One region of the Micromonospora sp. NPDC049275 genome, then DNA from elsewhere that is predicted to be linked to it. Evidence: riboswitches for the same ligand, from Rfam matches in the RefSeq annotation. Region 1 holds a riboswitch; the other holds the start of a gene.
What was found. A riboswitch is a leader RNA that binds a small molecule or an ion and turns the genes downstream of it on or off. The one in region 1 is predicted to bind S-adenosylmethionine.
Positions count from the first base shown of each region.

Region 2: linked by a shared signal. The riboswitch ahead of ACGFIE_RS20970 (putative leader peptide) and the one ahead of thrC (threonine synthase) in region 1 are both predicted to bind S-adenosylmethionine.

Region 1 is NZ_JBICSN010000013.1:1,112-4,871, forward strand. It holds gene ACGFIE_RS27390 (metalloregulator ArsR/SmtB family transcription factor) at 14-319, opposite strand; gene ACGFIE_RS27395 (DMT family transporter) at 410-1,378, shown strand; SAM riboswitch class I at 1,446-1,580, shown strand; gene thrC (threonine synthase) at 1,589-2,875, shown strand; gene ACGFIE_RS27405 (GNAT family N-acetyltransferase) at 3,119-3,760, shown strand, end outside.
Region 2 is NZ_JBICSN010000006.1:326,594-330,353, forward strand. It holds gene corA (magnesium/cobalt transporter CorA) at 1-80, opposite strand, end outside; gene ACGFIE_RS20965 (amino acid transporter) at 308-2,248, shown strand; SAM riboswitch class IV at 2,333-2,444, shown strand; gene ACGFIE_RS20970 (putative leader peptide) at 2,479-2,589, shown strand; gene ACGFIE_RS20975 (ABC transporter substrate-binding protein) at 2,752-3,609, shown strand; gene ACGFIE_RS20980 (amino acid ABC transporter permease) at 3,649-3,760, shown strand, end outside.

The DNA of each region.
Region 1 (3,760 bases):
CGGCGTGGCGGCGTCAGGCTGGAGGGCGCGGGGTGAGGACGGCGTCCAGGAGGCCCGGATACCGCTTGTCGACCTCGTCGCGGCGGAGTCGGACCAGTCTGCTGGTGCCGGCGGCCCGGGTTCGGGTCAGGCCCGCCTCGCGCAGCACCTTCAGGTGGTGACTGCGGGTCGCCTTGGAGACGCCGAAGTCGAAGCTGCCGCAGGCGGCCTCGCCGCCCTCGGCGAGCGCCCGCACGATCTGCAGCCGCACGTCGTCGGCGAGTGCGGCCAGCACGGCGGTGACTGGTACGGCGGTCAGGTCGGGTTCGTGCGGCTCCATGTGACCAGCCTAACCCTTGTTCGACAACTATCAAACAACACCCTATGGTCGGTGTCGTTGGTTCGAAGATACTCGAACAAGGAGCTGACGATGCGATCTCGCGCCGCCGCCTATCCGCTGCTCGCCGTGCTCGCCTGGGGCGCGATGTTTCCGATCCTGGCCAGCGCGCTGAGCCGGGTCGACCCCCTCAACCTGACCACCGCCCGCTACCTGCTGGCCGCCGTCATCCTGGTCGCCATCCTGCTGCTCCGCGAGGGCTCGGCCGCGCTGCGGCTCGGCGGACGGGGCGTCGAGGTGGTGGTGCTCGGCGTCGTCGGCTTCGCCGGCTTCAACCTGCTCACCAACCTGGCGCTCGAACACGCCGCCCCGCAGCAGATCTCCCTCTTCGTGGCCACCACGCCGGTCATCACCCAGCTCGTCCGCTGGGCCCGGGACGGCGTACGACCGAAGCCGCTCCTGCTGGCCCTCTCGCTGGTGGCGCTCCTCGGAGTCGGCCTGGTGATCACCCGCGGGAGCCTGGCCGGGCTCGGTCAGTTCGGTCTCGGCGGGCTCATGATGATCGGCGCGGTGCTCGGCTGGGGCATCTACACCCACGGCGCCAGCCGGTTCGGCGCCTGGTCGCCGCTGCGCTTCACCACGCTCACCGCGCTCGCCGGCACGGCCGCCATGCTGGCCGCGAGCATCGGCGCCGACGCCGTCGGGTGGCAGCACGCGCCGGCCGCCGCCGACCTCGTGGCGGTCACCCCGCAGTTGGCGTACGCCGTGATCGTCGCCGCCGTCGTCGCGGTGCTGGCCTGGAACACGGGTGTGCAGCGGCTGGGCGCTGCCAACGCCGCCCTGTTCATGAACCTGGTCCCGGTCACCACGTTCGTCGTGCAGATCGCCCGCGGCTACCGGCCGGAGACGATCGAGTTGGTCGGCGCCGCGATCACCATCGCCGCCCTGGTCGCCGCGAACCTCGCCACCAGGGCGCGGACCCGGTCGTCGTCCCTGCCGCAGTCCAGCGCGGTCACCGACCCGGCCGCGGTGGTCGACCCGGTGGCGGTGGCCGCCCGCTGACCCACTCCCTGGGATACCAGGTGGAGGCCACCGGCAACGTTGCCTAGACTCGACGACACAACTGCATACCTCATCCAGAGGGGCTGAGGGATACGGCCCGACGACGCCCCGGCAACCACCCCGCGGCTCACCGCTGAGCGACAGGCGGGGCAGGTGCCAATTCCGTCCCCGCCGCACAGTGCGATGCGGGGAAAGATGAGAGGACTCGACATGACGTCGACGCTCGCCGCCTCCGGTATCGACACCTCCGCCAGCCCCGCCCGCGCCCTGGTCTGCCGCGCCTGTTCGGCCCGCTACCCGCTCGCCGCGCAGCACGCCTGTTACGAGTGTTTCGGCCCCCTCGAGGTGGACTACGACACCGCCGCCCTGGCCACGGTCACCCGGGAGCAGATCGAGGCCGGCCCGAACAACATCTGGCGGTACGCCGCGCTGCTGCCCGCCGGTCAGGACCCGGCCACCCGGGTCACCCTCGACCCAGGGCTGACCCCGCTGGTGGCGGCCCCGCACCTCGCCGCCGAGCTGGGTATCACCGCGCCGCTGTGGGTCAAGGACGACAGCGCCAACCCGACCCACTCGTTCAAGGACCGGGTCGTCTCGGTGGCGCTGACCGCCGCGAAGGCGCTCGGCTTCACCCGGTTCGCCTGTGCGTCCACCGGCAACCTGGCCAACTCGGTGGCCGCGCACGCCGCCCGCGCCGGCGTGCCCTCGGTCGTCTTCATTCCCAGCGACCTGGAGCAGGGCAAGGTCATCACCACCGCCGTCTACGGCGGCGAGCTGGTCGCCATCGACGGCTCGTACGACGACGTCAACCGGCTCTGCGGCGAGCTCGTGGAGACCGACGAATTCGAGGACACCGCGTTCGTCAACGTGAACGTCCGCCCGTACTACGCGGAGGGCTCCAAGACCCTCGGCTACGAGGTGGCCGAGCAACTCGGCTGGCGCATCCCGGCCCAGGTGGTCATCCCGATGGCAAGCGGCGAGCTGCTCACCAAGATTGACAAGGCCTTCTCCGAGCTGGTCGAGATCGGCCTGGTCGAGGCGCCGGCCGGCGGCTGGAAGGTCTTCGGCGCCCAGTCGGCCGGCTGCAACCCGATCGCCACCGCGCTGCACGCCGACACCGACACGATCATCCCGGTCAAGCCCACCGGCATCGCCAAGTCGCTCAACATCGGCGACCCGGCCGCCGGCCTCTACGCCCTGGAGGCGGTCCGTCGCACCGGCGGTTGGATGGAGTACGCCGACGACGACGAGATCCGCGCCGGCATCCGTCAGCTCGCCCGCACCACAGGCGTCTTCGCCGAGACGGCGGGCGGGGTGACCGCGGCGGTGCTGCGCAAGCTCGTCGAGTCGGGTCGGCTCGATCCCACTGCGGAGACGGTCGTCTTCAACACCGGCGAGGGTCTGAAGACCATCGACGCGGTGGCCGGTCAGGTCGGCCCGACCCACCACATCAAGCCCAGCCTGCGCGCCGCGCGGGATGCCGGCCTCCTCGGCTGACCCCCGAGTCGTCCGGTAACTGGGTTTTCGCTGTGAGTGTGGAAAACCCGCCGGTCTGGACTTGACGGCAGGAACCGGACGGCGCAAGATGCTCCGTGCGGGAGGGCATTTCGCCGGAGACTTTTGAAGTTCTTGCGACCCAACGCCGGAGGCGTTGTGCGAGTGTCCCTCCCGACCACGTTCGATCGGGCCAGCGATTTAATCGCTGGCCCGATCGCTTTCCCGGCTGTCAGGCTCCCCGTCATGAGCATCACGATCGCGTCGTTCGACGGCACCGACCGGGTCGCGGTCGACGAGGCGTACCGGGTCGGGGTGGCGGCCACCGAGGTCGATCTTCCGGACTTCCCACCCTTCTGCCGGCGGCGCTTCGACGCGCAGTTCCACACGCCGGCCCCCGGCACCCGAACGCTCTGGGCGCTGGCCCGGCTGGACGGGGTGCCGGCCGGCTACCTCCAGCTCGACCTGCCGCAGCTCGACAACCCCGAGAACGCCACCGCCGAGCTGACGGTGCGTCCCGCCCTGCGGCGGCGGGGCGTCGGCCGGGCACTGCACGAGTACGGGGCGCGCCTGCTGCGTGAGCACGGCCGCAAGCGGGTGATCGGGATGGCCGTCTCCGCGCTGCCCGCTGGGCCGGCCCGATCGGGCGCTGGCGGAGCGTTCGCCGCCTCGATCGGCGCCCAGCCCGCACTCGCCGAGGTGCGACGTCGGCTGGAGATCGCCGACATCGACCGGGTGGCGCTGCGGGCGGCCCTGGCCGAGGCCCAGCCGCGGGCCGAGGGCTACCGGTCGGTCTGCTGGCAGGGGAACACCCCGCAGGAGTACGTGGCGGACGTCGCCTACCTGGACGGCCGGCTGATGATGGACGCGCCCATGGGTGACGTGCAG
Region 2 (3,760 bases), on a different contig from region 1:
GGCACGCCGACGTGGGTCTCATGCTCGTCGAGCTGACGGCCGAAGCCACCACCCGGACGGAAGCGACGGCCGCCGACCATGACCCGCTCCCTTCCGGTGACATCCCCCTCCGGCGGCCTCCCGGCCCTGCCAGACGGCTCGGCGCGGGGGCGCCGGAGGCGCTGCATCCCCCCTGCCCGCGGGCCGAAACCCTCCGACACGCCCGCCTCGCCCACCCGCGACGGGCGGGTTCGGCGTACCCGGGACGGGCGCGTGAGGCCGGGCGGATACTCGCGGTGACCATGGGCGGAGGACGGGGGAAGCGCCGGTGCAGGGCAACAGGCGCGCCGGGCGGCTGCGCGGTTGGCTGCTCGACGGCGGTACGGAGCAGGCCGCGCGGCATCCCGGCCCACACGGCCGCCCGCCGGCGGATCGGCACCAGCCGTGGTGGAAGGTGATGTGCCTGACCGGTGTCGACTACTTCTCGACGCTGGGCTACCAGCCGGGCATCGCGGCGCTGGCCGCCGGGGCGCTGTCGCCGGTGGCGACGCTGGTGCTGGTGCTGGTGACGCTGCTGGGCGCGCTGCCGGTGTACCGGCGGGTGGCGGTGGAGAGCCCGCACGGTGAGGGCTCGATCGCGATGCTCGTACGCCTGCTGAGTTACTGGCCGGGCAAGCTGTTCGTGCTGGTGCTGCTCGGTTTCGCGGCCACCGACTTCATCATCACCATCACCCTCTCGGCGGCGGACGCGACAGCCCACATCGACGAGAACCCGTTCTGGCCGAGCGGTCTCAAGGGACACGAGGTGGCCCTCACACTGCTGCTGGTGGCACTGCTGGGCGCGGTTTTCCTCAAGGGATTCGGCGAGGCCATCGGGATCGCGGTCGTCCTGGTCGCGGTCTACCTGGCGTTGAACGCGGTGGTGATCGCCGACGCGCTGTGGCGGGTGGTGACCCACCCGAGCGCGGTCGGGGACTGGACCACCGCGCTGCGCACCGGGCACGGCGATCCCCTGCTGGTGGTCGGGCTGTCCCTGCTGGTGTTCCCGAAGCTGGCGTTGGGCCTGTCCGGTTTCGAGACCGGGGTGGCGGTGATGCCGCACATCCGGGGGGATCGCCAGGACTCGGAGGACCGGCCGTTGGGCCGGATCCGGGGCGCGCGGCGGTTGCTCACCACCGCCGCGGCGACGATGAGCGTCTTCCTGATCACCAGCAGTGTGACCACCACCGTGCTGATCCCGCCGGAGGCGTTCCAGCCCGGCGGTCCGGCGAACGGCCGGGCGCTGGCCTACCTGGCGCACCAGCACCTCGGTGGGGTGTTCGGCACCGTCTACGACCTGTCCACGATCGCGATCCTGTGGTTCGCGGGGGCGTCGGCGATGGCCGGGTTGCTCAATCTCGTACCCCGGTATCTGCCGCGCTACGGCATGGCGCCTGCCTGGGCGCGGGCGGTCCGGCCGCTGGTGCTGGTCTTCACCGCGGTGGCGTTCCTGATCACCGTGGTCTTCTCGGCGAGCGTGGACGCGCAGGGCGGCGCGTACGCCACAGGGGTTCTGGTGTTGATCACCTCGGCGGCGACGGCCGTGACCCTCGCGGCGCGGCGACGGCGGCAGCGGGGGCGGACGTGGGCGTTCGGCGCCATCGCGCTGATCTTCGTCTACACCACGGTGGCGAACGTCGTGGAACGCCCCGACGGCGTCAAGATCGCCGCCTGTTTCATCGGCGGGATGATCCTGGTGTCCGTGCTGTCCCGGATCATGCGGGCCTACGAGCTGCGGGTCGACCACGTCGAGCTGGACCCGGTCGCCGCCCGGATGATCGACGAACGCGCCACCCGTCGGATCCGCCTCATCGCACACGAGCCGCAGCGCCGCGACCCCGCCGAGTACCGCGCCAAGCTGGCCCAGACCATGGCGGACAACGACTTCCCCGACGACGGCGACGTCATCTTCGTCGAGGTGCACATCACCGACCCGTCGGACTTCGAGACCGACCTGCTGGTGCGCGGCAGCGTGGCGCACGACAGCTACCCGGTGCTCAGCCTGACCGGCTCCTCGGTGCCCACCGCGCTCGCCGCCCTGCTGCTGGAGATCCGCGAACGGAGCCGGCGACGCCCGCACATCTACTTCGAGTGGAGCGAGGGTGGCCCGGGTCGCAACATCCTTCGCTACCTGGCGTTCGGGCAGGGCGCCATCGCCTCGGTCACCCGGGAGATCCTGCGTCGCCAGGAGCCCGACCCGCGCCGCCGGCCGCACGTGCACGCCGGTTGACCTGCGGGTCGAACCGTCGCCCGGCCGTGAGCGTGGTCATAACGGCTGGACGGTCCACCGGTCGGAGCTGCTAGCCTCGGCGCAGGTCATGAGTGCCAGCGCGAAGCCCCGGCTCGCTGGCCGGCAACCCTCCTCCGCGGTGGGGTGCCCCGGGTGAAGACCAGGCACCGGCACGACGTCGGCGCAAGCGTGGCCTGGCACCCAGGTCAGCACCAGACCCGGGAGACCGTATGCGCAGCCTCAGCCCCACCCCACCGGCCGGTCGGCTCACGCCGACCCTGACCCGGCGACGGCACGTGGACCTGATGCGAATGTGCAGCGCGGTGTGTACCGCCGCCTGACGCGCTAGCCCTCCCTCTCCCCTCCCCGGGCGCACCGCGCCCACCCACCCCGCTGTCGATCATGAAGGTGTTGCCCGCCCGACCGGCGTGTCGGGGCAACAACTTCATGATCGTCCGGGTCGACGCACCCTTTTGGAGACACCCGTGCGATTTTCTTCTGGCTTGAGCCGCTTCGTTGCCCTGGGCGCGGGCGCCGTTTTGGTGGCCGGCGGGTTGGCCGCCTGCGGTGGCGGCGACTCGTCCGGCGCCGCCGGCAACCCGTACGGCCTGGCGCAGGCGGGCGTGCTGCGCGCCGGCACGCTCACCGACGCCCCGCCGAACGTGTACCTCAAGGATGGCAAGTTCACCGGCTTCGACAACGACCTGCTGACCGCGGTCGCCGGCAAGCTCGGCCTCACTGTCGAGTTCGTCGGCACCGACTTCTCCGCGCTGCTCTCCCAGGTCAACAACCACAAGTTCGATGTGGGCAGCTCCTCGATCACCATCACCGAGGCGCGCAAGAAGACGGTCGACTTCGGCAACGGGTACGACTTCGGCTACTTCGGGCTGGACGTGCCGGCGGGTTCGCCGATCACCGGGTTCGACCAGCTCGCCGGCAAGCGCGTCGTGGTGGTGCAGGGCACCGTCCAGGACGACTACGCCACCGGCAAGCAGCTCGACCCGGTGCGGGTGCCCGACTACAACGGCGCGATCAACCAGCTCAAGGCGGGCACCGCCGACGCGTGGATCGCCCCGGCGGAGATCGGCGAGAAGTCGGCAGCCGACAGCAGCGGCAAGATCACCGTGGCGGCCAAGCAGCTCAGCCCGGCGCCGACCGCGTACGCCGTGGCCAAGGGCAGCGACAAGCTGCGCGAGGCGCTGAACAAGGGCCTCGACGAGGTCATCGCCGACGGCACCTGGAGCCGGTTGCAGGCCCAGTACTACCCGGGCCGGCCGATCCCGGCGGACTTCAGGCCGGGCAGCGGCACGGTGTCGGCGCCGTCGGCGTCGGCTGTGCCGTCGGCGTCGGCCGCTTCCTGAACCGGTGACGAGCGAGCAGGGCGGTAGGAGAGGCCACCGATGGATCCGTTGAGCACCCTGTGGGAGACCTTCTTCGACGCCGACGCGATGCGCGAGGCGCTGCCCGAGATGCTTACCGTCGGGCTGCCCAACACGCTGATCCTGGCGGTCT